Regions from separate parts of the Pseudomonas sp. LBUM1651 genome, predicted to be linked through region 1. Evidence: predicted binding sites of a transcription regulator. Region 1 holds the regulator's gene; each other region holds the start of a gene.

Region 1 (7,226 bases):
TTTGGTCGAGAAACCCGGCGCGAAGATCAGGTTGAAGCAGTCGGACTCGCTGAGTCGGTCCGCCGCATCCTTGTCCATCAAACCTTTCTTGACCGCGATGCCGCGCAACACGTCGGCGTCCATGCCCTTGCCGTCATCGGAGATGGACAGCAGGATGTGGTCGCCTTCCTGTTCAGCGGACAGGATCACTTTGCCGCTACGCGGTTTGCCCATCGCTTCACGATCAGCCGGCTCTTCGATACCGTGGTCGACCGAGTTGCGCACCAAGTGGACCAGCGGGTCGGCCAGTGCCTCGACAAGGTTCTTGTCGAGGTCGGTTTCTTCGCCGACCAGCTCCAGGTTGATCTCTTTCTTGAGCTGGCGAGCCAGGTCGCGAACCAGACGCGGGAAACGCCCGAAGACCTTCTTGATCGGTTGCATCCGGGTCTTCATGACCGCGGTTTGCAGGTCGGCCGTGACCACGTCGAGGTTCGACACGGCCTTGGACATGGCCTCATCGGCGCTGTTGGCGCCCAAGCGAACCAGGCGGTTACGCACCAGTACCAATTCGCCAACCATGTTCATGATTTCGTCGAGACGCGCGGTGTCGACCCGCACGGTGGTCTCGGCTTCGCTGGCCGGTTTTTCCGCCGGCGGCGCGGCTGGTGCACGGGCTGGCGCCGGTGCAGCGGCGGCAGCAGGCTTCGGCGCTTCGGCTTTTGGCTCGGGCGCCTTGGCGACAGGTGCCGGGGCTTTGGCGACGGGTGCCGCTACCGAAGAAGCGGCGGAACCGGTGCCAACTTCAGTGAACTTGCCTTTACCGTGCAATTCGTCGAGCAGCGATTCGAACTCGTGATCCGAGATCAGATCGCTGCCGGCCGCTTTAGCGGTAGGCACAGCGGCGGCCGGGGCCGAAGCAATGGCCGACTCCAGCGCGTCGACGGCAAAGTTGCCCTTGCCGTGCAGTTGATCGAGCAGTGCTTCGAACTCGTCGTCGGTAATGTCGGAACTGTCGCCTGTCGCTTTCGGGGCAGCCGGTGCAGCAGGCGCTGCCACCGCGTCGACGGCGAACTGGCCTTTGCCGTGCAATTGATCGAGCAACGACTCGAATTCTGCATCGGTGATTTCGTCGCTGGCTGCTGCATCCGCGGCAGGCAGCGAAGCAGGCTGCGCAGCCACCACGGGCGCCTCGGCCTGAGCCTTGACGGCGTTCAGCGAGTCCAGCAGTTGTTCGAATTCGTTATCGGTGATGTCGCCTGATTCGGCTTCGGCAGCCGGTTCTTCCACCACTTCAGCCACAGGTGCGGCTTCATCGGCGGTTTGCGGCTCGGCCAGACGGGCCAGGGCCGCGAGCAATTCAGGCGTGGCAGCCGTGATCGGGCTGCGTTCGCGGACTTCGCTGAACATGCTGTTCACCGCGTCCAGCGCTTCGAGAACCACGTCCATCAATTCCGAGTCGACGCGACGTTCACCCTTGCGCAGGATGTCGAACACGTTCTCGGCGATGTGACAGCACTCCACCAGCTCGTTGAGCTGGAGGAAGCCGGCGCCCCCTTTTACAGTGTGAAAACCGCGAAAAATTGCATTGAGCAAGTCCGCATCATCCGGTCGGCTTTCAAGCTCGACCAGCTGTTCGGACAGTTGCTCTAGAATCTCGCCGGCCTCAACCAGGAAATCCTGAAGGATCTCTTCATCGGCGCCGAAGCTCATTAAGGGTGTGCTCCTACAGGTCTAAAAACCTAAAATACCTAAAATACCTAAAACCCTAGGCTGGATAGCAAATCGTCCACATCGTCCTGACCGGACACAACGTCTTCTCTTTTATCGGCATGAATCTGCGGACCTTCACCCTGAGAGAGATGTTTTTGCGGATCTTTTTCAGCAAGCATCGCTTCACGGTCATGTTCGATGCCCGCAAAGCGGTCCACCTGACTGGCCATAAGCACGAGCTTGAGCAGGTTGCTTTCAACTTCGGTGACCAATTGGGTCACACGCTTGATCACTTGACCTGTGAGGTCCTGGTAATCCTGAGCGAGCAGAATGTCGTTGAGGTTGCTCGACACCACGCGATTATCCGCGCTGCTGCGTGTCAGGAAACCGTCGACACGCCGAGCCAGTTCGCGGAATTCCTCGGCCCCGACTTCGCGACGCATGAACCGCCCCCAGTCCGTGCTCAGCGCCTGCGCTTCATCGCTCAGGCTGTTGACCAGCGGTGTGGAGTTTTCGACCAGATCCATGGTGCGGTTGGCGGCAGCCTCGGTCAGCTTCACAACGTAACCCAGACGCTCGGTGGCATCCGTGATTTGCGAAACTTCCTCGGCTTGCGGCATGTGCGGGTCAATCTGGAAATTGACGATCGCGCTGTGCAGCTCGCGGGTGAGCTTGCCCACTTCCTGATACAGGCCGCGGTCACGGGTCTGATTGAGCTCATGGATCAGTTGCACAGCGTCGCCGAACTTGCCTTTCTCAAGGCTTTCGACCAGCTCGACTGCGTGTTTTTTCAGGGTCGATTCAAAATCGCCCTGTGAAGATTCGTTTTGGTCCATAGCTCCCCCGTGGCGCAGTTTCTCAACCGATGCGTTCGAAAATCTTCTCGATTTTTTCTTTTAACGCCTGGGCCGTGAAGGGTTTGACCACATAGCCGTTAACACCAGCCTGGGCCGCTTCGATGATCTGCTCGCGCTTGGCTTCAGCGGTCACCATCAGCACTGGCAGGTGCTTGAGCTTTTCATCGGCGCGCACGTGACGCAGCAGATCGATACCGGTCATGCCAGGCATGTTCCAGTCCGTTACCAGAAAGTCGATGCTTCCGCTGTTGAGAACCGGAATGGCAGTAACGCCATCGTCAGCCTCGACCGTGTTGGTGAACCCAAGGTCACGCAACAGGTTTTTTATGATCCGCCGCATCGTTGAGAAGTCATCAACGATGAGGATTTTCATGTTCTTGTCCAATTCGACCTCCAAGCAGTCTTAAACGCGCCCAGCACCTGGACGCGCCATTTCAATCAATCCGGCAAAGCACTCAATGACTGTCTGGAGCACAACAGATCGAGACCGGCGCAGTTCAACACCACACCAGCCACGTTCGCAGTGTCCCCACACTGCCTTCAGCGCGCTCGCCACTCCCCCAAACGCCCCCGCAAACGGGCCGCGCACTGGCTGTGTAACTGGCTGACCCGAGATTCGCTGACCCCCAGGACCTCACCGATTTCCTTGAGATTCAACTCTTCGTCGTAGTACAGCGCCAACACCAGTCGCTCACGCTCCGGCAAATTGGCAATCGCGTCCGCCAGCGCCGCCTGGAAGCGTTCATCTTCCAGATCGCGTGACGGCTCGATATGAGCACTCGCGCCATCCTCGTGCAGCCCTTCGTGTTCGCCGTCCTGCAACAGATCGTCGAAACTGAATAACCGGCTGCCCAGGGTGTCGTTCAAAATCCCGTAGTAATCGTCGAGACTCAATTGGAGTTCGGCCGCAACTTCGTGATCTTTAGCGTCACGGCCGGTTTTAGCTTCAATCGAGCGAATTGCGTCGCTGACCATGCGGGTATTGCGGTGGACCGAGCGTGGCGCCCAGTCCCCCTTGCGGACTTCATCGAGCATCGCGCCGCGGATTCGAATGCCCGCGTACGTCTCGAAACTCGCGCCTTTGCTGGCGTCGTATTTGGTCGATACTTCAAGCAGGCCGATCATGCCGGCCTGGATCAGGTCTTCGACCTGGACACTGGCTGGCAGTCGCGCCAGCAAGTGGTAAGCAATGCGTTTGACCAGTGGCGCGTAACGCTCGATCAGCTCGTACTGCGCGTCACGTGCCGATTTCTTGTATAGGTTGTAACCGCTGGCTGTCATAGCACGGGTCCTGCCGTTTGTTGCACGAGGCGCTCGACGAAAAACTCCAGGTGCCCACGCGGGTTGGCAGGCAGCGGCCAGGTATCGACCTTTTGTGCGATGGCCTTGAAGGCCAGGGAGCACTTGGAACGCGGGAAAGCTTCATAAACCGCGCGCTGCTTCTGAACGGCCTTGCGCACGCTTTCGTCGTACGGCACCGCACCGACGTATTGTAAGGCGACGTCGAGGAAGCGATCCGTGACCTTGGTCAACTTGGCGAACAGGTTGCGTCCTTCCTGCGGGCTCTGGGCCATGTTGGCCAGGACGCGGAAGCGGTTCATGCCGTAGTCGCGGTTCAGCAGTTTGATCAGTGCGTAGGCGTCGGTGATCGAGGTCGGCTCGTCGCAGACCACCAGCAAGACTTCCTGCGCGGCGCGAACGAAACTGACTACCGAGTCACCAATACCCGCAGCGGTGTCGATCACCAGGACGTCGAGGTTGTCGCCGATATCGCTGAACGCCTGGATCAGGCCGGCATGTTGCGCCGGGCTCAGATGCACCATGCTCTGAGTGCCGGACGCCGCCGGGACGATGCGGATCCCGCCGGGCCCCTGCAACAACACGTCGCGCAGCTCACAGCGGCCTTCGATGACGTCGGCCAGGGTACGTTTGGGTGTCAGTCCCAGCAGGACGTCGACGTTCGCCAGCCCCAGATCGGCGTCCAACAGCATGACGCGCCGGCCGAGCTCAGCTAGAGCCAGGGACAAGTTCACTGACACGTTAGTCTTCCCGACGCCACCTTTGCCGCCGGTCACCGCGATCACCTGTACGGGATGCATGCTGCCCATGTTATTTCTTTACCTTGTCTTGCATAGACGGAGGCCACATTACTGGCTGCGCGTTCACAAACGGAACAATGCATGGCAGACCATCGATGTAGGTACAAAAACTGTTCATTAATACCTCAGCCAACCTGCTTGGTCGGGCTGTGGTAAATATCAGCGAACATGTCAGCCATGGCTTCTTCGCTGGGTTCTTCCTGCATTTGCACGCTGACGGCACGGCTCACCAGCTGATGACGACGCGGCAGATGCAAATCATCCGGAATCCGCGGTCCATCGGTCAGGTAAGCCACCGGCAACTCATGACTGATTGCCAGGCTCAACACCTCGCCCAGGCTTGCCGTTTCATCCAGTTTAGTCAGGATGCAGCCAGCGAGCCCGCAGCGCTTGTAACTGTGATAGGCGGCGGTTAAAACCTGTTTCTGGCTGGTGGTTGCCAGAACCAGATAGTTTTTTGATTTGATGCCACGACCGGCCAGGCTTTCGAGCTGCATGCGCAGTGCCGGATCGCTGGCCTGAAGGCCTGCGGTATCGATCAGCACCACACGCTTGCGCAGCAACGGATCCAGCGCCTGCACCAGGGACTGGCCCGGGTCGACGTGGGTTACCGACACGTTGAGGATCCGGCCCAGGGTCTTGAGTTGTTCCTGAGCGCCGATGCGGTAGCTGTCCATGCTGACCAGCGCGATGTTCTGCGCGCCGTACTTGAGCACGTAACGGGCCGCAAGCTTGGCCAGCGTGGTGGTCTTGCCCATGCCGGCAGGGCCGACCATGGCAATCACGCCGCCCTCTTCCAGTGGCTCGACTTCCGGTGTGGCGATCATCCGCGCCAGGTGCGCCAGCAACATGCGCCAGGCCTGACGGGGCTCTTCAATGTCGGTAATCATTTCCAGCAGATCGCGGGACAACGGGCCGGACAAACCAATGCGCTGCAAGCGACGCCAAAGGTTGGCCTGGGCCGGACGGCTGCCTTGCAGCTGATTCCAGGCCAGGGAACCGAGTTGTACTTCCATCAGTTCGCGCAGGCTGTTGAGTTCGAAACGCATCGAATCGAAAGCCCGCGGATCGACACCGCCGGAAGCTGGCACGGGGGCCGGCGCTGCACGACGGGGTTCAGTGTAGGTCGGTTCGATCAGCGGTTCGGCGGCGGTGAGTGGCAGACCGGCGAACAACTGGCGATTGGTGGACTTGTCGCTCTCGCCCTCGCTACGCAGGCTCAGTTCGGCCTGGGCGGTCACGATCCGCGACTGGGTCTTGCGCAGCTCGTCCTCGAGTTCCATGTTCGGAACACGCGGGGCCAGCGCCGACAGTTTGTAATCGAGGGCAGCCGTCAGCTCGACACCACCGGCGATCCGGCGGTTGCCAATGATGGCGGCATCAGCGCCCAGTTCATCACGAACCAGCTTCATGGCCTGACGCATATCGGCGGCGAAAAAACGCTTAACTTGCATAAACCACTACCTCAGCCGTTGGGCCCTACTGTCGCAACGATGGTCACTTGCTTGTTGTCAGGGATTTCCTGGTAAGCCAACACATGCAAACCCGGGACTGCCAGTCGGCCAAATCGCGACAGCATCGCGCGAACCGGACCGGCCACCAGCAGAATCACCGGTTGACCTTGCATTTCCTGACGCTGCGCCGCTTCGATCAACGAGCGTTGCAGTTTTTCAGCCATGCTTGGCTCCAGCAGAACGCCCTCTTCCGAGCCTTGTCCTGCCTTCTGAAGACTATTGAGCAATATTTGTTCCAACCTTGGCTCAAGAGTGATAACTGGCAGCTCCGACTCAGTCCCTACAATGCTTTGGACGATTGCACGGGACACGCCGACGCGTACGGCGGCCACCAGCGCGGCAGTATCTTGACTCTTGGCCGCATTGTTCGCGATCGCCTCGGCGATGCTGCGAATGTCCCGTACGGGCACCTGTTCGGCCAGCAACGCCTGGAGCACCTTGAGCAGCTGCGACAACGACACCACGCCCGGCACCAGTTCCTCGGCCAGTTTAGGCGAGCTTTTGGCCAGCAACTGCATGAGTTGCTGCACTTCTTCGTGGCCGATCAGCTCACTGGAGTGCTTGTACAAAATCTGGTTCAAGTGGGTTGCCACTACGGTACTGGCATCGACCACGGTGTAACCGAGGGATTGTGCCTGCGCACGCTGGCTGATTTCGATCCAGACCGCTTCCAGACCGAAAGCCGGATCTTTGGCGGTGATGCCGTTGAGCGAACCGTAGACCTGACCCGGGTTGATCGCCAGTTCCCGATCCGGATAAATCTCCGCTTCGGCCAGGATCACCCCCATGAGAGTCAGTCGATAGGCACTTGGCGCGAGGTCGAGGTTGTCACGGATATGCACAGTCGGCATCAGGAAACCCAGGTCCTGGGACAGCTTCTTGCGCACGCCTTTGATACGCGCCAGCAACTGACCACCCTGGTTGCGATCCACCAGCGGAATCAGGCGATAGCCGACTTCCAGGCCAATCATGTCGATCGGCGTCACATCGTCCCAGCCAAGCTCTTTGGTTTCCTGAGCGCGGGCCGGCGATGGCAGCAGCTCCTGCTGACGCTTGACCTCTTGCAA
Region 2 (7,226 bases), 2.0 Mb from region 1:
GGCGTGCCGTTGAGTCATTGGCCACAACGCCCTTTTCGCCAGCCTCACCACTCCGCCTCCGGGCCTGCATTGGTAGGTGGCGGCTCGAAACCGCAACCTGGGGAGATCACCCTCGCCCACCATGGCGTGCTCTTTCTTGATGAACTTCCGGAGTTTGATCGCAAGGTGCTGGAGGTCTTGAGAGAGCCGCTGGAATCCGGGCATATCGTGATTTCCCGGGCGAAAGATCGCGTGCGTTTTCCGGCCCGCTTTCAACTGGTCGCAGCGATGAACCCCTGCCCCTGTGGATATCTTGGCGAACCCAGCGGCAAATGCAGTTGTACACCGGACATGGTCCAACGCTACCGCAACAAACTCTCCGGGCCGCTGCTGGATCGGATCGATTTGCACCTGACTGTCGCCCGTGAAGCCACAGCGTTGAATCCGGCCGTAAAACCCGGTGACGACACTGCTACAGCCGCGTCTCTGGTCGCCGATGCAAGGGAGCGACAACATAGACGCCAAGGCTGCGCCAATGCCTTCCTCGATCTGCCGGGCCTGCGCAAGCATTGCAACTTATCCACAACCGATGAGGCATGGCTGGAAACAGCTTGTGAGCGGCTGACCTTGTCGTTGCGGTCAGCCCATCGACTGCTCAAGGTTGCGCGCACGTTGGCGGACCTTGAACAAGTCGATTGCATTAGCCGCGAACACCTGGCTGAGGCATTGCAGTATCGGCCTGCGACTCAATAAGTGCCGAAATCGAGTCGCCCCATTCGCGGGCAAGCCTCGCTCCTACAGTTTCGGCGGCGCTCACGCGATTGCGAACCTGTAGGAGCGAGGCTTGCCCGCGAAGGCGGTTTCAGCAGCGCCTCAACGAAACCGGTCAACCTCTTGGCGCAAATCCGCCGCCAACTTCTCCAGCTCTTTGGCAGTCACCGCCAGGTTCGACACCACTTCCCGCTGCTCACTGTTCGCCAACGCAATGCTTTGCAGGTTGCTGCTGAGCAATGTCGCGGTGCTGCTCTGCTCCTGGGTCGCCGTGGTGATCGCCGCGAATTGCTGGCCAGCCGAACGACTTTGCTCATCGATCCGCGCCAGGGCCGAAGCGACGTTGGCGTTGCGCGACAACCCTTCCTGCATCAGCACATTGCCTTGCTCCATGGTGCTGATGGCGTTGCCGGTTTCCTGCTGGATGCTTTGAATCATCCCGGAAATCTCGTCGGTGGCCTGGCGAGTACGCGATGCCAGGTTCCGCACTTCATCAGCGACCACCGCAAATCCACGACCCTGCTCACCGGCACGCGCCGCTTCGATGGCCGCGTTGAGCGCCAGCAAGTTGGTTTGCTCGGCAATCGAAGTGATCACCCCGACAATCCCGCCGATTTCTTGAGAGCGCTGACCCAAGGTGTTGATCACCGTGGCAGTGCTGTTCAGTGCGCCGGCAATCTGCTCCAGGGACGAGGACGCTTCGTCCATCGATGTACGACCGATCTGGGTTTGTTGTGCGTTTTCCTGAGCCAGACGTTGAGTGCTGCCCATGTTGTCGGCAATGTTCAACGATGTGGCGCTGAATTCTTCCACGGCGCCGGCCATGCTGGTGATCTCGCCAGACTGCTGTTCCATGCCTTCATAGGCACCGCCAGACAAACCGGACAAGGCTTGGGCACGGCTGTTGACCTCTTGGGAGGCCCTGCGGATGTGCTCGACCATCGTCGACAGCGCCTGGCTCATCTGGTTGAAGGCGCGGGCCAGCTGACCGATTTCGTCGTTGCTTGACACGTTCAGGCGCACGCTCAGATCACCGGCGCCCAAGGCTTCAGCCTGACGCACCAGATCGCCGAGCGGCGCCAATTTGCTGCGCAGCAACCAGACAGCCGAGCCCACAGCGATCAACATGGCCAGCAGGCTGCCAATCGCCAATTGAATGCCGACGGCCCAGGTTACAGCACGGATTTCGCTTTTCGGCATGCTCGCCACGACCGACCACGGTCCGCCTTCAAATCGCACTGCAATGCTGTAGAAATCTTCGGACTTGTCGCTCCAGAATTCACCTTTACCCGGCGTCTTGGCCAGGCTGTTGATCGACTTGACCGCTTGATCCGGTGCTTGCACACCCGCAATTGGCACCAGCCATTTGTTCTGCTCATCGAGCAATGCCAAAGAACCGGTCTGCCCGATTCGGAAGCGTGTGAGGTTGGCAAATTGCACGTTCTGAGCGTCGGTGTAATCGAATCCTACGAACAGCACGGCAATCACCTTGCCGCTGCTGTCGCGTACGGGAGTGTACTGCGTCATGTAGGAACGTTCGAAGAGCAAGGCGCGACCCACATAGCTCTGCCCCGCCATCAAGCGTGCATAGGCCGGATTGGCATGATCCAGCAGCGTGCCGATGGCGCGGCTGCCGTCCTGTTTGCTCAGGGATGTGCTGACCCGAATGAAGTCCTCGCCGCTGCGCACAAACACCGTCGCAACACCCGCGGTCATTTGCTTGAACTCGTCCACTTCCTTGAAGTTGTTGTTCAGCACTTCACTGCCCAGGTGCAGGCCAGGGGTCTGCGTGCCCGCCACGGCCACCGGCTCGTCCGGATGCACGCTCAGACCCGCGCTGAAGCGCTTCTCGAACAGGCCGGCCAGGCGCTGGGTACTTTCACGCAACGTGCCGTGAAACGTACTCAACTGGTCGGCCAGCAAGCGGGCTTCGCTGGCCAGGTGCTCTTCGCGGGTAGCGAGGTTGGCTGAGTCCAGCGAGCGCAAGGCAAACACGGTGCTGCCGCTGATGACAATCGCCAGAATAACGGCGAGCGCAAGACCAAGCTGTGAGGCAATCCGGGCACGAGGTTGAGACATGACAGCTCCTGGCCAAGTGACCGGATCTTCATTGATCGGCTGCTCAGCAAATTTTCTAGTTATAGGAATTGCGTCGAACCTGCACGAAGGTTCCATCTGCAGATTTTCGGCGGCAAACCTGAATACTTGAGTAATCAGCCGGGATATGGCTCAAGGCATCTATTGCGGTGGCTCTAACGATTCAGCTCAAGTGCTCGACGTCCGGTATTTTCATCGCCAGCGCTTCGCCTTGGAGGAAATCGCTGAGACGGCGCAAACGTTCACCTCCGGGGCGTGTTTTCGGCCAGACGAGGTAATAATGCTCACCGCTGGCGACGGCAGTCGGCCACGGTAAACTCAGACGTCCCTGAGCGACATCCTCGGCCACCATCAACAGATCGCCCATCGACACGCCATAACCCCGGGCGGCAGCAATCATCCCCAGCTCAAGCGTATCGAACACCTGTCCGCCCTTGAGCGACACCTGTTCGGTCAATCCCATGCGCTCCAGCCAGTTGCGCCAGTCACGTCGGTCCGGCGTCGGGTGCAGCAGTTCGGCATTGGCCAGGCGTGCGACATCCCACGGTTGATCCTTCAGAAGATTCGGCGCGCCCACCGGAATCAGCTCTTCGGGGAACAGGAAACTCGCCTCCCAGTCCGGTGGAAAATGCCCATTACTGAGGATCACGGCGCAGTCGAACGGCTCATGGTTGAAGTCCACCGAATCGACGTCCATCCAGGCGCTGGTCAGTTGCACCTCATTGCCCGGTTGCAGATGGCGGAAACGGCTGAGCCGCGCCAGCAACCAGCGCATGGTCAGGGTGGACGGGGCTTTCATGCGCAGGATGTCATCTTCGGCACGCAAGGTATTGCAGGCGCGTTCGAGTGCCGTGAAGCCTTCGCGGATGCCCGGCAGGATCAGCCGCGCCGACTCGGTCAGTTGCAGATTGCGCCCGCTGCGGTGAAACAGCCGACAGGCGAAATGCTCTTCGAGCGTACGAATGTGCCGACTGACCGCACTCTGCGTGATCGACAACTCTTCGGCCGCACGGGTAAACGAGCTATGCCGCGCCGCCGCTTCGAATGCGCGAAGGGCATACAAGGGAGGAAGACGACGAGACATTCGGAAAGCTCCTATAGCGCAATTTCGTCAACTTATCAGAAACTCCCCAAGATGAGTTTTAATCATGCCATTCATCCTTTTTATCCCTTTGTGCAAACCCTGCAGAGCGCCGAGAATCGACGCTTTCCTGTTCTCTTTGACCATAGAGCGTGATGACCATGCAGCATCCAGCGCGTATTGAACTCTGGGCCATCCTGCGGCTGGCGGGGCCGTTGATTGCCTCGCAGTTGGCGCACATGCTGATGGTTCTCACCGACACCTTGATGATGGCGCGCCTGAGTCCCGAAGCACTGGCTGGCGGCGGCCTCGGCGCCGCGACCTATTCGTTTGTGTCGATCTTTTGCATCGGCGTCATCGCGGCGGTCGGCACCCTGGTGGCGATCCGTCAGGGCGCGGGCGATATCGTTGGCGCGGCGCGTCTGACCCAGGCCGGTTTGTGGCTGGCGTGGTTGATGGCTTTGGGCGCCGGTTTGCTGCTGTGGAATCTCAAACCGGTGTTGCTGCTGTTCGGCCAAACCGAGACCAATGTCCAGGCGGCCGGGCAGTTCCTGCTGATCCTGCCGTTCGCCCTGCCCGGTTACCTGAGCTTCATGGCCCTGCGCGGTTTCACCAGCGCCATCGGCCGGGCGACGCCGGTGATGGTCATCAGTCTCGGCGGTACGGTGGCCAACTTCGTACTTAACTATGCGTTGATCACCGGGATGTTCGGCCTGCCGAAAATGGGCCTGGTGGGCATCGGCCTGGTTACGGCGATTGTGGCTAATCTCATGGCTCTGGCGTTGGCGCTGCACATTCGGCGGCATCCGGCGTACGACGCGTATCCGTTGCGCCAGGGTTTGTCGCGGCCTAACCGGCAGTATCTGAAAGAGTTGTGGCGCCTTGGCCTCCCGATTGGCGGCACCTACGCGGTGGAAGTCGGGCTGTTTGCCTTCGCCGCGTTGTGCATGGGCACCATGGGCAGCACGCAACTGGGCGCGCACCAGATCGCGCTGCAGATTGTCTCGGTGGCGTTCATGATTCCGGCGGGGCTTTCTTACGCGATCACCATGCGCATCGGCCAGCATTACGGCGCCGGGCAACTGTTGGACGCGCGACTGGCCGGACGGGTCGGGATCGCGTTCGGCGCGGCAGCAATGCTCGGCTTCGCGATGGTCTTCTGGCTGCTGCCCAATCAGTTGATCGGCCTGTTCCTGGACCACAACGACCCGGCCTTCCGCCCCGTCATCGAACTGGCTGTGAGCCTGCTGGCGGTGGCGGCGTGGTTCGAGCTGTTCGACGGTACGCAAACCATCGCCATGGGCTGCATTCGCGGGCTCAAGGACGCCAAGACTACGTTTCTGGTCGGGCTGGGATGCTATTGGCTGATTGGCGCGCCTGCCGCCTGGTGGATGGCCTTCCATTTGAACTGGGGACCGACGGGCGTCTGGTGGGGGTTGGCGCTCGGGTTGGCGTGCGCGGCAGTGAGCCTGACACTGGCGTTTGAGTGGAAGATGAAGCGGATGATTCGGCGGGAGCCGTCGTCAGGGACAAGCTTCCAGATCGCTCAGCCAGACTGAGATTCCTGTAGGAGCAAGGCTTGCCCGCGAAAGCGTCGTGTCAGTCGACATTGTTGTTACTGACACGACGCTTTCGCGGGCAAGCCTTGCTCCTTGGGAGTTGTGTTTAAACCACGTCTTCCAATGCTGGCTGCTGATTGCTACCAAAGCTCAAATACTCAATCAGCTCCGTCAACGGCAGTGGCTTGCTGATCAGATACCCTTGCACCTGATCACAGCCAAACCCGCGCAGCAGATCCAGCTGCTCCGGCGTTTCCACGCCCTCGGCGACCACTTCAAGATTGAGGTTGTGCGCCAGGTTGATCATCGCGTGGACCAGCTTGCGATTCTCTTCGCGCCCTTCCATCCCGCCGACAAAACTCTTGTCGACCTTCAGCAAGGCGATCGGCAGGCTGTTGAGGTGCACGAACGAAGAGAAACCGGTGCCGAAGTCATCGAGGGAAAAGCGCACACCCAGACGCCCGAGGGCATCCATGGTCTGCTTCACCAGATCGCTGCGACGCATGACGGCGGTTTCGGTCAGTTCGAATTCCAGCCATTGCGCCTCGACGCCACGTTCGGCAATCAGCCGGCTCAGCGTCGAAAGCAACTGGCTGTCCTGAAACTGCCGGAATGACAGGTTGATCGCCATATGCAGCGCCGGCAAACCGCGTTCACGCAATGCCTGCATGTCGCGCAACGCGCGGGAAATCACCCAGTAACCGAGCGGCACAATCAAACCGCTTTGCTCGGCCAGTGGCACGAACTCGCTCGGCGGCAGCAAGCCACGCTCGGCGTGACGCCAGCGCACCAGGGCTTCGAGGCCGACAATCTGGCCGTCTTCCAGGTTCAGGCGTGGCTGGTAATGCAGTTCCAGCTCATCGCGACGCAACGCCCGGCGCAGCTCGCTTTCGAGGTCGGCCATGCTGCGGGCATTGCGGTTGATGCGTTCGTTGAAGATGTGAAAGGTGCAGCCTTGAGTGCTCTTGGCCTGCTGCATGGCGATGTGCGCGTGCCACATCAGCGGGTCGGCGCCGGCCTGGGCGCGGGCGTGGGCGATGCCCAGGCTGGAACCGATCAACAGGCTTTCGCCGTCGACCCAATAGGGCTCGGCCAGCGCCTCGGTAATTCTTTCGGCCATCCACTCGGCGCGTTGCGGTGCGCGGCGGGTATCTATCAGCAGGGCGAACTCATCGCTGCCCAGCCGCGCCAGTTGATCGCCAGCCTCGAGCTGGCTTTTCAACCGCGCGACCACTTGCAGTATCAACCGGTCGCCAGCCTGGTGGCCGAGGGCGTCGTTGGCGTGGCGGAAGTTGTCGAGGTCAAGGTGACCGAGGGCCAGGCCCCGGCCATCGTTTTCCGCCAACCGCGCGGCCAGCAAAGTCTGGAAGCCCTGGCGGTTGGCGATGCCGGTCAGCGGATCTTGCTCGGCCAGGCGCTGCAGGGTGTTTTCCAGCACACCGCGCTCGCGCACATGACGCAGGCAACGGCGCAACATGCCGGGATCGAGATGATCACGCACCAACCAGTCGCTCACGCCATCGGGCGGCAACAGCGGCTCGTGTTCGAGCAGCAACACCGTCGGCAAACTGCAACGGCCCGGCGCCGGCTGAAGGGCCGGGATCGTCAACAACACCGCGCTGCGGTTGTCATCGAACAGAGCGCTGACCGATTCCCAGCTTGGAGCGCTGATGAGCACGGCCGAGCTCCCCATCGGAGCCAGACACTCGCGCAACAACGCTGCCCACGCTGGCTCTTCG
Region 3 (7,226 bases), 1.2 Mb from region 1:
CACCACGCCAAACCAGTCCATGCCACGACGGCCGGCGGACAGGGCGCCGGTCATGGCTTCGGCGGTAATGGCGATCAGGTAAAGCATCAGCAACATGGTGGCGGTCCTTGCAGGAAGGCGCGCAGTCTAGCCATTTAGTCCCGGCACCAAAAGAGGGCAAGCGCGCCCCCCCCCTATGTAGGAGCTGCCGCAGGCTGCGATCTTTTGATTTTGATTCTCAAGAGCCAGATCAAAAGATCGCAGCCTGCGGCAGCTCCTACACAGGGACCGCGATGCACAATCAGAACTTGATGAAATGCTTGCGGTAATGCTGCAACTCGGCGATCGATTCGCGGATGTCGTCCAGGGCCAGGTGGGTGCTGCCCTTTTTGAAGCTGTCGCGCACGTCCGGTGCCCAGCGAGCGGCCAGTTCTTTCAGCGTCGAGACGTCGAGGTTGCGGTAGTGGAAGAAGCTTTCCAGTGATTTCATGTGCGTATAAAGGAAGCGACGGTCCTGACAGATGCTGTTGCCACAGATCGGCGATTTGCCCTTCGGCACCCACTTCTCCAGGAAGGCAATGGTCTCGGCTTCCGCTTCGGCCATGCTGATGCGACTTTCGCGAACGCGCTGGGTCAGGCCCGAGCCGCCGTGTTGACGGGTGTTCCACTCGTCCATGCCGGCGAGGATTTCATCGCTGTGGTGGATCGCGATCACCGGCCCTTCGGCCAAGGTGTTCAGGTCACTGTCGGTGACGATGGTGGCCATCTCGATGATGACGTCGGTATCAGGGTTCAGACCGGTCATTTCCAGGTCGATCCAGATCAGATTCTGCGGGTTTTGCATGTGTGGGCTCCTAGGCAATGCTGCGCAGTTTAGCCTAGGGCGGCGTCCGGGCGTGCTAAACTCGCGGCCGTTTTACCTAATCGCTGCATTCTTGATACGGAACACCCATGGCCAAACGCCAACTCAATCGTCGTCAAAACTGGCGCATCGAAAAGATTCAGGGCGAACGCGCTGCCCGCGCCGCCAAACGCGAGTCCTCGGCTGTCGAGGCACTTGAGGGTGGCGACCTGGGTCCGGAACAGACGGGCCTGGTGATCGCGCACTTCGGTGTACAGGTCGAAGTCGAAGCCCTCGATGGCGATTTGGCCGGCCAGGTGTTCCGCTGCCACTTGCGCGCCAACCTGCCGGCGCTGGTGACCGGCGATCAGGTGGTCTGGCGTGCCGGCAACCAGGGCATCGGTGTGATCGTGGCGCAACTGCCGCGCAAAACTGAACTCTGCCGTCCGGACAGCCGTGGCCAGCTCAAGCCGGTGGCGGCCAACGTCGACATGATCGTCATCGTCTTCGCGCCGCTGCCCGAGCCCCACGCGAATCTGATCGATCGCTATCTGGTCGCTGCGGAGCACGCCGGCATTCGGCCGCTGCTGCTGCTCAATAAATTCGACCTGATCGACGAGCAGAACGCCCCGGCGCTGAATGCCTTGCTCGCGGTTTACCGCACACTGGGCTATCCGGTGCTGGAAGTGTCGGCGCACCACGGCAACGGCATGGAGCAACTTCAGGAACAACTGGACGGGCGCATCAGCGTTTTCGTCGGCCAGTCCGGCGTCGGCAAGTCGTCGCTGGTCAACAGCCTGCTGCCGGAAGTCGAAACCCGCGTCGGCCCGTTGTCCGAGCTGTCCGGCCAGGGCACTCACACCACCACGACCGCGCGGTTGTTCCACTTCCCCGGTGGCGGTGAGTTGATCGACTCCCCGGGCATCCGCGAATTCGGCCTGGGCCACGTCAGCCGCGCCGACGTCGAAGCCGGTTTCATCGAGTTCAACGACTTGATCGGCACCTGCCGCTTCCGCGACTGCAAGCACGACCGCGAGCCCGGTTGCGCATTGCTCAAGGCGCTGGAAGAAGGCCGCGTGCAGCAGCAACGGATGAACAGCTATCGCTCGATCATTGCCAGTTTGCCGGAGAGCAGCTACTAAGTAGCCTTGATCATTTTCGTGACGCCACGAAAATGATCAGTAGCGTCCCGTAGACACAAAAAAGCCGCGATCATCTCGCGGCTTTCTCATTTTCAGCGTGCAGCTTTTTCCAGGGTCCAGCCCAGCACATCCAGGGCATCACAGCCGTCCTGGATCAACATGTGTGCAGCATTGGCGAAATGCTCCAAGTCGTGTCCTTCGGCTTCTTTGACGCACAGGCAGGTGACGCTGTTGAGCAGATTACGCGCGGCTTTGAGTCGGTGGACGGCGGTTTCGAGGAGATCGGCAGCGCGGGCTTCGGTGTCGATGTACAGCGTCGGGCCGACGCTGAAGTTGCCTTGCAGAGGATGGTATTTGGGCATGACTTGAACCTCATCTGATAGGTGAAACTCCCACCCTCTCGCGGCTAAACGAATTGGGGTGGTAGCTGTACGCGGGTTAGCCGACCGGACAGATGAACCCGGCACACCCGGAGGTGTCCCACGCACAGCCACCATAGACATGTAGTTGCCAGGCAGCAAAAAGCGCCGCGATTATACTGGCGCTTGTGCATCATCTGTTACGACCGGCTAAAGTCGATCACCGATTTGTCGGTGACGGGCAAACTATAGGCAAGCCTTAAGCGAAGAAAAACCCGGTTTATGCGTTTCGGAGACTTCCTACGCTTTTCTCGGACATTCCTCATTCCTTGATTTTTACTGCAATCAAGCGGATCAAAATTCTTTCTTGCAGAATTCGACGTCGTATGACGGAACTGGGATAAGCGCAAATCCTGTAGGAGCCGGCTTGCTGGCGATGGACGCAAGTGCGCCGCGTTGATTCAGACAGCACGCGTTATCGTTGACGACCATCGCCAGCAAGCCGGCTCCTACAGGGGGGGACGCGTACAACCTGGCAACCAGGTCGGCTGGCAGGCCGCCTCGATTGCTTTGGCGGTAGTCGCCCCCTCGAGAGGCCGAGTGGAGGTTCTGCGCAGTGGGCACCGCGGCAAGGATGCCGCGGTAGCCGCCCCCGGCCATGGATGGCCGATGGCGGCGGGCCCACGGAGCAGGACCGGAGCGAGGGCATGCCGAGCACTAGCGAGGCACCGAACGAAAGGGGCAAAAGCGCTTGGTTACTTGGCGCTCTTCCAAGTGACCCGCCGTAAGGGCGGAACCATAGGCGGCCGTTACCGCAGAAATGGATATGTCCACACCCATAAACCCACGCCAGCCATAGGGCCGCCATCGCCAGCAAGCCGGCTCCTACAAGGGACCGTTCTCATACTGAAAATGAAGTGACCTCCAAACCAAAGCAAAAAAAGCCGACATCACTGTCGGCTTTTCCATGGGTCACTGCTTCGGCGGCTCACCCGGTTTCGGTGCCGGGTCATCGAACAGATTCAAACGCTCGCGCAGCTCATGGGCCGGCAATGGCTCTTTATCTGCCGGCAACGCGTTCGGGTCGGCCGGCACTTCACCCGGGCCGCCCTGCCCTTGCGTCGACTCCGGAGCAGGCTCCGCGCCTTGCGAACCTTCGATGGCACGCTGAGCTTTCTTGGTCAGCACGATAATGTCAATTCGGCGGTTGACCGGGTTGAGCGGGTTCTCGCGATCGAACAACGCCGACGAGGCATAACCGACGACGCGCGCCACTTGCTTATCCGGATAACTGCCCGCCACCAACGCCCGACGTGCGGCGTTGGCCCGGTTGGCCGAGAGTTCCCAGTTACCGAAGTCGCCTGTGCCCGAATACGGCTTGGCGTCGGTATGACCGCTGATGCTGATCTTGTTCGGCACCGCCTTGATGGTGTCGGCCATGGCCAGCAGGATGTCTTCGAAATACGGTTTCAGACGCGCTGAGCCTGAGTCGAACATCGGGCGGTTTTCGGCGTCCACGATCTGGATGCGCAAACCGTCCGGCGTAATCTCGAACAGAATCTGGTCCTTGAATTTCTTCAGTTGCGGGTTCTCTTCGACCTTGCTCTGCAGTTCTTGCAGCAACAGTTCGAGGCGCTCCTTCTCGACCATCTCGGCCATGCCTTCGACCTGTTCGGCGTCGATGGTCACCTTGTCCGGCTGCGGCTGGGATTTCACCTCTGGGTTGAGGGTGTTTTCCGGCGCCAGGGTCGGCGTGCCGCCCAGGTCGATGATGTAAGGCGTGCCGCTTTCGGAAAAGCCGACCGGGTCCTTGAAGTAACCGGCGATGGCGATCTTCTGTTCCGGTGTGGCAGTGGACAGCAGCCACAACACCAGGAAGAACGCCATCATCGCCGTCGCGAAGTCGGCGAAGGCGATTTTCCAGGAGCCCCCGTGATGCCCGCCCGCGTATTTCTTGACGCGCTTGATGATTATCGGCTGGTTGTTTTCCATGACTTAACGACCGCGAACCGCTTGTTCCAGCTCAGCGAAGCTAGGACGGTGTGCCGGGTACAGAACCTTGCGGCCGAACTCCACCGCCAGCGATGGCGGCATGCCGGAGGCCGACGCGACCAACGAGGCCTTGATGGCTTCGTAGACGTTCAGTTCTTCCTTGGCATCATGACCCAGAGCATGCGCCAGGGGACCGAAGAAACCGTAGGCAGCCAGAATACCGAAGAAGGTACCGACCAGTGCCGCACCCACGTGCAGGCCAATCATTTTCTGATCGCTTTCACCCAGGGAGGCCATGGTCACCACGATACCCAGTACCGCCGCGACGATACCGAAACCCGGCATGGCATCGGCAATGCCGTTGACGGCGTGGGAGGGATGGTCCAGGTCTTCCTTGAGGCTGGTCAGCTCCATGTCGAACAGGCCTTCAAGCTCATGGGGAGCCATGTTGCCGGAGGACATGATGCGCAGGTAATCGCAGATGTACGCGGTCATGCGTTCATCTTTGAGCACAGCCGGGTACTTGGCGAAGATCGGGCTCGCGGCGGCGTCTTCGATATCGCCTTCGATCGCCATCATGCCTTCGCGGCGGCTCTTGTTGAGGATCTCGTAAATCAGACCCAGCACTTCAAGGTAGAACGTATGGTTGAAGCGTGAACTGAACATGCTCAAGGATTTCTTGAGCACGTGCATCGTCATGTGACCGGGGTTGGCCTGCAGGAATGCACCAAGGGCCGCACCCCCGATAATCATCACCTCGAAGGGCTGAATCAGTGCGGCAATCTTGCCGTGGGAGAGCACGTATCCGCCGAGCACGCTCGCGAATACGACGATGATGCCGATTATTTTAGCCATAGGTAGGAGAGCACTTACTGAGTCGGGTTCAAGGTCATATTCGGAAGTTAAAAAATCTCTTCTTCTACTTATCGGCAAAACTGCGCCAGACTATAGGCAGTTCAGGCGAAAAGCCAATTTGGCCCGCTCCGGGCATAGGTAATGCAGACGGTGATCGCGTCCAACCATGGCTAACGAAACGAACGTTCCAGCTCCAAAACCGACCACACTCCAAGGCTGGGTAAAGCTTCTCGATGGCGTGCGCCTGCCGGTTCCGCAGGCCAGTCATGACCGGGTCTGCAAGGCCATCCGCGACGACCGCAGCTCGCTGCGCGATATCGCCGAGCTGATGCAGGAAAGCCCTGCCCTGGCCTTGAGCGTGATCCGCGAAGCCAACCGGCACACCCACGGCAGCATGACCGAGCCTGCGGAAAACCTTGAGGTGGCGATCAATCGCCTCGGTTTGAAGCGCACCGAAGAACTGCTCGCCCGGCTGCCCGCGGAACCTGAATCGCAAATCCCCGTGGCCCTGCGTCAGTTGCAGATGATCAGTCAGCACGCGACGCAACAGGCCAACGGTTTTTTCGCCGCTCGCCTGGCGCGGTTGTGGCAGGACATCCACTGGGGCAGCCTGCTGTTTCTTTCGCCGCTGTGGCCGATGGCGTTCACCCATCCGCAGTTGCTTGAAGAATGGGAGCTGCGGGTCATCCATAAAGGCGAGTCGGCGCGCAACGTCGAGAAGCAATTGTTTGGCGTTCCCCTGCTGGAAATCGCTCAGGCGCTGGTGGAGATCTGGCACCTGCCAATCTGGGTGCTGCAGGGTTACAAGCTGTTGCTTAATGAACAACGGGAGCTGGTGAAAGTCCTGCGCATTGCGCGCGACAGCGATCATCCATTGCGCCAACAGAACCGTCTCGATGACGATCCAACGCTGCGCCGCTGGCTCAATCAACCGGCCAACACGGTGCTGCTGGCCAACGGCCTGGCGCTGTCGGCGCAACAGGCCTGGGACAGTCCGCACAGTGAACGCTGGCAATACCTGACCAGCCTTTACCTGCAAATGCCGATGGACGAGGTGCAACAGCAATTGCACCAGCAGGCCGCCAACAGTGCGCGCCAACACGCCATGCCGGACCTCTGGCACCCAGCCGTTGCGCTGCTCTGGCCGTGGGGCATGAACCGCGTTCACGCCGGTCTGCTGCCCGCCCCCGCACCGACCGCCGAGGACCTGGCCAAGTGGCGCACACAATGCGCCGAGCTGCTGGTAGAGCCGAGTCGTTTCACCAATGCCATGCACTTGACCAACTCGGCCCGTGACGCGCTGGTCGCGTGCGGCATGCGTCGGGTGATGATCCTGATGGCCGACCGCACGCACGCCAATCTGCGCGTGCACCAGATCGCCGGGTTGCCGAAAGAAACCGCCGGCCTGAATTTCGTGGTCAGCCAAAGCACCGTGCTGCAACGCCTGCTTTCGCAACAGGCCCAGGTGCGCCTGACACCGGCCAACAACGCGCAATTTTCGGCGCTGCTGCCGGCCGGCCTGCGTTCACAGTTCGGTGGCGAACACCTACTGTTGCGCTCGCTGGTCAACAACGGTCGCGTGATCATGATCGTGGTGGCGGATCAGGGCGGCGGGCCGTTCTCTGAAATCACCGTGCAGGCCTTTGGCAAAACCGCGCAGTGCATCGAGAAAGCCCTGCACAGCTTTAGCCATCGCGGCCAATGACCCGCTACAATCCTCCCCTTTGTGCTCTGGAGACCTCACATGTCTGACTTCTCTGGCTTGCCGCTGGTGATCGAACCGAGCGACTTGCTCTCTCGCCTCGACGCCCGCGAACTGATTCTGGTGGACCTGACCAGCAGCGCCCGCTATGCCGAAGGGCATATTCCCGGTGCGCGTTTTGTCGATCCGAAACGCACGCAACTCGGCCAACCGCCTGCGCCAGGCTTGATGCCGCCGCACGCGGCACTCGAAGCGTTGTTCGGTGAGCTGGGCCACAATCCCGATGCGGTCTACGTCGTATATGACGACGAAGGCGGCGGTTGGGCCGGGCGTTTTATCTGGTTGCTGGACGTCAT
Region 4 (7,226 bases), 3.0 Mb from region 1:
CCCCAGGGTGATAAACAGACTGAAACTGGAATCACTGATCGGTTAACCCGGACAATCGAAGGTCGGCCCATGAACAAACTGGAACTGCTGCGCACCTTCGTCCGCGTCAGCGAGATGTCGAGTTTTACCCTTGCCGGCGAAAGCCTGGGCTTGCCCCGGTCCACCGTGTCGGAACACATTCAGGCGTTGGAAGCTTTGTTGGGAACGCGTTTGCTGCAACGCACCACACGCAGGGTTCAGGCGACTCAGGACGGCCTGGTGTTGTACGAACGCAGCAAGGACTTGCTGTCGCACATGGACGAAATCGAGGGGCTGTTTCGCCAGGATGCGGCGTCGCTCACCGGGCGGATTCGCTTCGACATGCCGAACTTTCTGGCGCGCCAGGTGGTGTTGCCGCGGTTGCCGGAATTCATCGCGCTGCACCCCAATCTGGAACTGGAAATCAGCACCACCGATCGCCGGGTTGATGTGCAAAGGGAGGGTTTTGATTGCGTCGTGCGGGTTGGCGCACAGCCGGATCAATCGGTGGTCGCGCGTCACGTGTGCGATTTTGCGATGGTCAATTGCGCGAGTCCCGCTTACTTGCAGCGCTATGGCATTCCCGAAAAACTCGAAGATCTGGCGCAGCATCGGCTGGTCCATTACGTCGGCGTACTGGGTTCGCGGTCGGAAGGTTTTTTGTATGAGGTCGATGGCAAGCTGCATCGATTGCCGATGGCGGGCAGCGTCACGGTGAACAGCACCGACGCTTATGAAGCGGCGTGCCTGGGGGGATTCGGGTTGATTCAGGCGCCGCTGAAGGGCATGCAGTCGCGCTTGCTCAGCGGTGAGCTGGTGGCGGTGTTGCCGCAGTTCAATGCGCCGTCGATGGACGTGGCGCTGCTCTATGCCCCGCAACGGCATTTGCCGTTGCGGGTCAGGGCGTTTATGGATTGGTTGGCGCAAATCATCCAGTCCACTATCTAAACAACATCGCAACCCTGTAGGAGCAAGGCTTGCCCGCGAAGGCGGTCTCAAGGTCGATGCAAATCTTGAGACCGCCTTCGCGGGCAAGCCTTGCTCCTACAGGGTTATGCGGTGTCAGAAGAGCTTAGTGAAGAGCCAGTACAAACGCCCCGACAACAGAATCGCCGCCGGCAAGCCCAGCCACCAGGTGCCGAAGTGCGAGGGCTACGCAATACCTTGTGGCGAGGGGGTTAGCGAAACGTCGCACCGCCCCGTTCGGCTGCGAAGCAGTCGTAAAACCGGTACTCGCGGTGTGTCAGAAGAAAACTGATTGGCAGGATTTGGGTCGCTTCGCAACCCAACGGGGCGGTGCGACGTTTCGCTAAACCCCCTCGCCACAGGGATTCGCGCAGGTCTTCAGTCGCGCTCAATAATCCTGCCGCTTACGGAACGCCCACCGCCCCGCAATCACGGTAAACGTCGCAACCAGCGCCACCAGAATCCAGAACCCCTCCGGATCCTGGGATAGCGGCACGCCACCCACGTTCATGCCAAAGAAACCGGCAATGATGTTGATCGGCAACGCCAGCACCGTCACCACCGTCAGGGTAAACAGCGTGCGGTTGCTCTGCTCGTTGAGGTTGGCGGCAATCTCTTCCTGCAACAGCTTGATCCGCTCACCCAACGCCGTCAGGTCGTTGATGATCAGCGCAAACTCCTCGGTGGATTTGCGCAGCTCCTTCACGTCCTCTTTCTGCAACCATTGCGGCGGACGATTGAGCAGGCGCAGCAACGAGCCCGGCTCCAGCGCCAGCAGCCGTTGCAGACGCACCAGCACCCGGCGATTGGCACCCAGTTCTGCGCGGTTGGTCGACAGTCGCGAGGACAGCAACTCATCTTCGATCTGATCGACACTGAGGCTGGTCTTGCGCACGATCTGCGTCAGCACCTCGCCCTGGTCGCGCAGCAAATGCACCAGCAACTCCAGCGGCGAGCGAAAGCATTCACCGGCCTTCACCGACGAACGCAACTTGTCCACCGAGTGCAGCGGTTGCAGGCGCGCGCTGATGATCAGGCGGCTGCGGGCGCACACCCACAGCGTCGACACATCCGAGGAGACCATGCTGCTGAGGTTGAACACCACGTCGTTGACCACCGCCAGCAGTGCCGAATCGACATGCTCGATGCGCGTGGAACGCGAACCTTCATGCAAGGCTTCGAAAAATTCGTCGGGCAATTCCAGATGATTTTTCATCCAGCGCTCGCACGCGGCGTGGGCGAGGTTCAGGTGCAGCCAGAGAAACTCATCGCTGTCGCCCGGTTGCTGCAGACACCGCAGCGCCATGGCGGAATCGATCTCGCGGCCGCGTTCGCCGGGGCGAAAACTGAAACCGTACAGCAGACCGAACAGGTCCGGGTCGCGATGGCTTTGGTCGATGCTGTGGTTCATGAGGTCTCGCAAGGGGGGCTTTGTCTCTCGTAGGAGCGAGCTTGCTCGCGATGAACGCAAGGGCACCGCGTTCATCCTGCTACGCCGCGTTTTCGTTAACGACCATCGTCGGAACGCCGCCCGGAGCAAGCTCGCTCCTACAGGCCGCATCATTGCAAGGCGTGATGACATTTTTGTGACGGTTGAGTAACGCAAACGTTTGCTTTGCCGGTGGTCGGATTCTCTTCAAGAAGCGCTCTGGCACGCCGATCACGCTTAGGTTACGTTGCGCGCCTTCGGCCACCGGCCAACGCCGCAGACAGGGATGTTCGGACTACTTTCACGCCTCACCCCGGGCGTGCCTCATTCCTGTCACGAGTACCTTCCGATGTTTTTGCAAAAGTCCTTGAGAGCGCAAATTCTCGCCCTGCTGAGCGGCAGCCTGTTTGCGATGCTGTTGATCGCTCTGGCCTGCTTTCACTTTCTCTCCAGCGGCGTTCAAAGCTACGCGAATCTGATCGAAGGGCCGCTGCACACCTCGCAATTGATCGATGAAGCCAACCTGCAATTCAAGGTGCAGGTCCAGGAATGGAAAAACGTCCTGCTGCGCGGCAAGCAACCGGCGGACCTGGAAAAGTACTGGAAGCAGTTCGAAGACCGTCAGCGCGAGGTGCAGGGCATCCTCGGCGAACTGGCCGGGCAGAAAGGCATCGAACCGCAACTCAAGACCCGCATCGAACGCCTGCGTGACGAACACCGCTTGTTGGGCGCGGCGTACCAGAAGGGCCGCGATGCCTACGTGGCGGCCGGCGCCGATCCAACCGCGGGCGACACCGCGGTGAAGGGCGTAGACCGGGCGACCAGTGATCAGATGAGCGAACTGGTCAGTGAATTGCGCAAGCAGGGTACCGAACAATCGAAGCTGATCAGCGCCAGCGCCGATCGCACGGTGTTGCTGGGCATCATTGTGATGCTCGCTTCGGGTCTGTTGATCGGCCTGTTGAGCTTGTGGCTGGTCAACCGCAACCTGGTCGAGCCGATTCGCAAGCTGATCGACTACGTGGCGCAACTCAGTCAGGGCAAGTTTGCCGAACGCGTGACCAGCACCCGACAGGATGAGCTGGGCAAACTGGCGATCGCGGCCAACACGCTGCGCGATTTCCTCGCCGACACCTTCAGCCGCTTGCAGGTCAGTGCCAAGGATCTGGACGGCGCCAGCGGTGAGCTGAAAGCGATCGCCGGCCTCATGGCCAGCGGCACCAACGAGCAGTTCAACCGCACCGATCAGGTCGCCACGGCGATGAACGAAATGTCCGCCACCGCGCAGGAAGTCGCGCGCCACGCCGCCGATGCCGCGCGTGCGGCGGATGACGCCGACCAGTCCGCCCAGCAAGGCGAAAAAGTCATGCAGGGCACTATCCACACCATCACCCGCATGCGCGGTGAAATTGCCAACACCGCGACGGTCATTCGACAGCTGGAAACCGACAGCGGCCGCATCGGCAAGGTGCTGGAAGTGATTCGCGGCATCGCCGAACAGACCAATTTGCTGGCGCTCAACGCCGCCATCGAAGCCGCCCGTGCCGGTGAAGCCGGGCGCGGTTTCGCGGTGGTGGCCGACGAAGTGCGCAGCCTGGCCCAGCGCACGGCGGCGTCGATCATCGAGATCAATCAGATCATCCAGACTGTGCAAACCGGTGCAGTGGACGCGGCCCAGGCGATAGAAAGCGGTCAGTCGCGCAGTGAAGAAAGCGTTCAGCAAGTGACCGAGGCCGGTGCGATGCTGGAGCGCATCACCTACGCCGTGGAAGCCATCCGCGACATGAACCGCCAGATCGCCACCGCGGCCGAAGAGCAGACCTCGGTCGCCGAAGACATCTCGCGCAACCTCACCGAGATCACCAGCATCGCCAGCACCAACCTGGACAACGTGCAACGCACCGAAGCGGCCAGTCACAACCTGCATGGATTGTCGGGGCAGTTGAATGAAGTGACAGCGCGTTTGAGCGCGTAAGGCGTCACCGGAACGCAAAAAAAGCCGCACGATCCGAAAATCGTGCGGCTTTTTTGTGTGGGCATCAGTCGTCTTGTTTGTTCTTCAGGACTTCGCCGGTGGCGGCGTTCAGGTCAACGTCCCATTCAACGCCTTTGGCGTCTTTGAGTTCAACCTCGTACTCGTAGCCGTTGAAGTGGTTGTCCAGGTCGCTGTCGGTGATCGTGGCACCCGGGTGCAACTTCAGTACGATCTGGTTCAGTTCTTCCAGTGGCTTGATCTTTTTATCTTTGACCAACTGCGGGATCTGATCGACGGGAACATCATCCGCCTGAGCCAGGCCAGCGGTGAGGGTCAGGGCGGCAGCGGTGAACAGGGCAGTCAAAGTCTTCATGAGGTTCTTTCCTTGGGTGAGCCGTTTAAGTGGGGCCAGATTAACTGTGGCAACTTAATTCACGCTTAATTCCTATAAACGCGTTGTTTGTAAAAAGCTTCGCGGGCAAGTCGGATCGCCGCACCGCTCGCTCCTACAAGTTCTGGGTTGATCACACAATTTGTGATCGACGTAATCCTGTAGGAGCGAGCGGTGCGGCGATCCGACTTGCCCGCGATGGCGTCGCCTCGGTCTTGGATCAATAACCGTTGTTTGTCAGCAACTGCGCAACCGTGCCCGCCGCCGGGCGTTTGTAGAACTTCAACAGTTCGCTGGCACGGTTGGTGAAAATACCGTCGACCCCGGCGTCCATGACTTTCTGGTAATCCACCGCATCATCGACGGTGTAGACGTGCACCAACAAACCCTGATCGTGGGTGTACTGGTTCATCCACGGTTTCACCAGGTCCGAATAGCTCTGATCGCCGCCCTTGGTCAGCGCGGCAGAAGGCCCGGTGCCGATGGCGCCCTGGGCCTTGGCGTACTCGACCCATTGCTGGAATTCGGCTTTGTCCTTCGGTTCCTGCTTGGCGTAGTACGTGGCTTTGTCCTTGTCGCCGGACTCGGCGAACGTCACCTTGGACTTGGGCTCGATGCTGCCTTCGCCGACCCACAGCAACAGAATCTTCGGCACCTGCGGCATTTCTTTTTCCAGCAGTTCGAGGCTGCTCTTCTCGAACGTTTGCAGCACCACCTTGCCTTTGCCCTGGCCGACCGCCAGATTGCTTTTCGCCAGTTTGGAGCCGGCCGGACTCAGCCAGCCGCGATCCTGCAATTTATCCTTGAGGTCGCTTTCGATGCCGGGGAATTGCTTGGGTTCTTTGGTTTCGATGTACAAGCCGGGCTTGTGCAGCGGATTACCCTGGGCAATGTCGATGATCTCGTCGAGGGTCAGGATTTTCAGACCCGCGTAAGCAGGACGTGCGCGATCCGGGTAAGCGCTGTTGAACCAGCTGCCGGCATCGAGGGTTTTCAGTTCGGCGATCGTGAACGCGTTGGCCGGGCTGTCCTTGCGCTCAGGGAATTTGCTGGCGACGTCGGTGGTGCGTTGCAGGTTGTTGTCGTGCAGGGCAAACAGCACGCCGTCCTTGCTGCGTTGCAGGTCCAGTTCGAGGTAGTCGGCGCCCAGGTCGCGCGCCAGTTTGTAAGCGGCGGCGGTGGATTCCGGTGCATCGAAAGACGCACCACGGTGGGCGATCACTGCCGGGTGCGGGATACCCGAACGGGTTGCCAGTGAGGTAGGGCTTGGCTCGCTGGCGGCCTGCGCCTGGCCGAGACCGAGCAACACGCTCAGCAGCAGGGAGCTCTTGGTGAAAGTAACAGGCATGGTCGAGATCCTTTCGCAGAGAGTTTTCAAAGACGTCTCTTTTAACAACTGAGCGCCGCTTGCGCTATCGCGAGACCGACATAAACGTGTTTAAAGCAGATTTTTTCAGCGCTTTTGTGCGGTTCTTTGCAGTACTCTTGGCTCCGGCAGTTTCCCCGGCAGAGGGAACGCCCTTCATCTTGCCCGGCGTGTAAACCATCGATCACATTTGTGAGGTTTATATGCGCATCACTTCCGAACTCATCTGCCAGGCCGCCGACCAACTCAAAGGCTTCGTCGGTCTCAATCGCAAGACCGGCCAGTACATCGTGCGTTTCAGCGAAGATTCCTTCGGCATGGACGTAGCCGATGACGGCATTATTCCGGCGAGTGAATTTGTCTGGGCGCCGGGGCCGGAGCAGGGCATGACGCTTAAGCGCGAGTTGATTCAGTTGTTGCTGGATCAGAACATTGATGACCGGATCAACATTACCGAGCCGTTGCGGGTGTATATGAATCGGCGGGAAGTGCCGGAGATTTCGGCGGTGCGCAGTCTAGTGCAGAGTTGAGTTTTGCGGTGTTTGTTCTGGCCTCATCGCGAGCAGGCTCGCTCCCACAGGTTTTGTGAACGACTCATATTCCCTGTGGGAGAGAGCCTGCTCGCGATGGCGGCCTAAAGGACACCGCAACTGTTACTGCTTAAACCCATAGGCTCGCTCAACCCTGCACACCCGCGTATGACACGCCGCATACCAGGTCGAGCGCCCACGCTCACGAATCGCGCTGTGCTCGGGATGATGTTTCCACGCCAGAATCGCTGCCTCACTGGCCCAATAGGACACCGTGATCCCGAGCCCATCCTCACCCCGCGCCGATTCCACGCCCAGAAACCCCGGCTGCTCGCGCGCCAGTTCAACCATGCGCTCGGCGGCTTCGGCGTAACCCTGATCACCGTCGGTGCGCAGCGAAGTAAAGATCACCGCGTAGTAAGGCGGTTCCGGCGTCTGGGCCATCATGATTTCTGCCTCACACACGCTTCGATCAACGCACTGACCAGCGGCGGCAACAGACCTTGGAGCGCAGCACGTTCCGGTTGAAACAGCGTGGCAACAAAAAACGG

Evidence for each region. The regulator FliA, encoded in region 1, starts transcription of late flagellar genes. The targets are predictions, from matches to a motif close to CTAAAGTTTNNNNNNNNNNNGCCGNTAA.
Region 2: the regulator FliA is predicted to act here: its motif matches at 2,933-2,960, upstream of ACA066_RS28225 (methyl-accepting chemotaxis protein).
Region 3: the regulator FliA is predicted to act here: its motif matches at 5,237-5,264, upstream of motA (flagellar motor stator protein MotA).
Region 4: the regulator FliA is predicted to act here: its motif matches at 2,620-2,647, upstream of ACA066_RS22175 (methyl-accepting chemotaxis protein).

Annotation. Positions count from the first base shown of each region.
Region 1 covers NZ_CP166805.1:1,729,040-1,736,265, reverse strand. Annotated here, with positions in the region: gene ACA066_RS08005 (chemotaxis protein CheA) at 1-1,689, opposite strand, end outside; gene ACA066_RS08000 (protein phosphatase CheZ) at 1,737-2,525, opposite strand; gene ACA066_RS07995 (chemotaxis response regulator CheY) at 2,548-2,919, opposite strand; gene fliA (RNA polymerase sigma factor FliA) at 3,087-3,827, opposite strand; gene fleN (flagellar synthesis regulator FleN) at 3,824-4,654, opposite strand; gene flhF (flagellar biosynthesis GTPase FlhF) at 4,771-6,099, opposite strand; gene flhA (flagellar biosynthesis protein FlhA) at 6,111-7,226, opposite strand, start outside.
Region 2 covers NZ_CP166805.1:6,009,784-6,017,009, forward strand. Annotated here, with positions in the region: partial or broken gene ACA066_RS28220 (YifB family Mg chelatase-like AAA ATPase) at 1-732, shown strand, start outside; gene ACA066_RS28225 (methyl-accepting chemotaxis protein) at 853-2,829, opposite strand; gene ACA066_RS28230 (LysR substrate-binding domain-containing protein) at 3,011-3,931, opposite strand; gene ACA066_RS28235 (NorM family multidrug efflux MATE transporter) at 4,090-5,487, shown strand; gene ACA066_RS28240 (putative bifunctional diguanylate cyclase/phosphodiesterase) at 5,594-7,226, opposite strand, start outside.
Region 3 covers NZ_CP166805.1:552,329-559,554, reverse strand. Annotated here, with positions in the region: gene ACA066_RS02585 (trimeric intracellular cation channel family protein) at 1-96, opposite strand, end outside; gene orn (oligoribonuclease) at 281-823, opposite strand; gene rsgA (small ribosomal subunit biogenesis GTPase RsgA) at 931-1,962, shown strand; gene ACA066_RS02570 (hypothetical protein) at 2,055-2,324, opposite strand; gene motB (flagellar motor protein MotB) at 3,294-4,313, opposite strand; gene motA (flagellar motor stator protein MotA) at 4,317-5,168, opposite strand; gene ACA066_RS02555 (HDOD domain-containing protein) at 5,335-6,873, shown strand; gene ACA066_RS02550 (rhodanese-like domain-containing protein) at 6,913-7,226, shown strand, end outside.
Region 4 covers NZ_CP166805.1:4,729,710-4,736,935, reverse strand. Annotated here, with positions in the region: gene ACA066_RS22185 (LysR family transcriptional regulator) at 70-966, shown strand; gene ACA066_RS22180 (transporter) at 1,373-2,395, opposite strand; gene ACA066_RS22175 (methyl-accepting chemotaxis protein) at 2,763-4,388, shown strand; gene ACA066_RS22170 (PepSY domain-containing protein) at 4,453-4,761, opposite strand; gene ACA066_RS22165 (glycerophosphodiester phosphodiesterase) at 5,000-6,127, opposite strand; gene ACA066_RS22160 (DUF2025 family protein) at 6,349-6,675, shown strand; gene ACA066_RS22155 (antibiotic biosynthesis monooxygenase family protein) at 6,799-7,122, opposite strand; gene ACA066_RS22150 (CTP synthase C-terminal region-related (seleno)protein) at 7,119-7,226, opposite strand, start outside.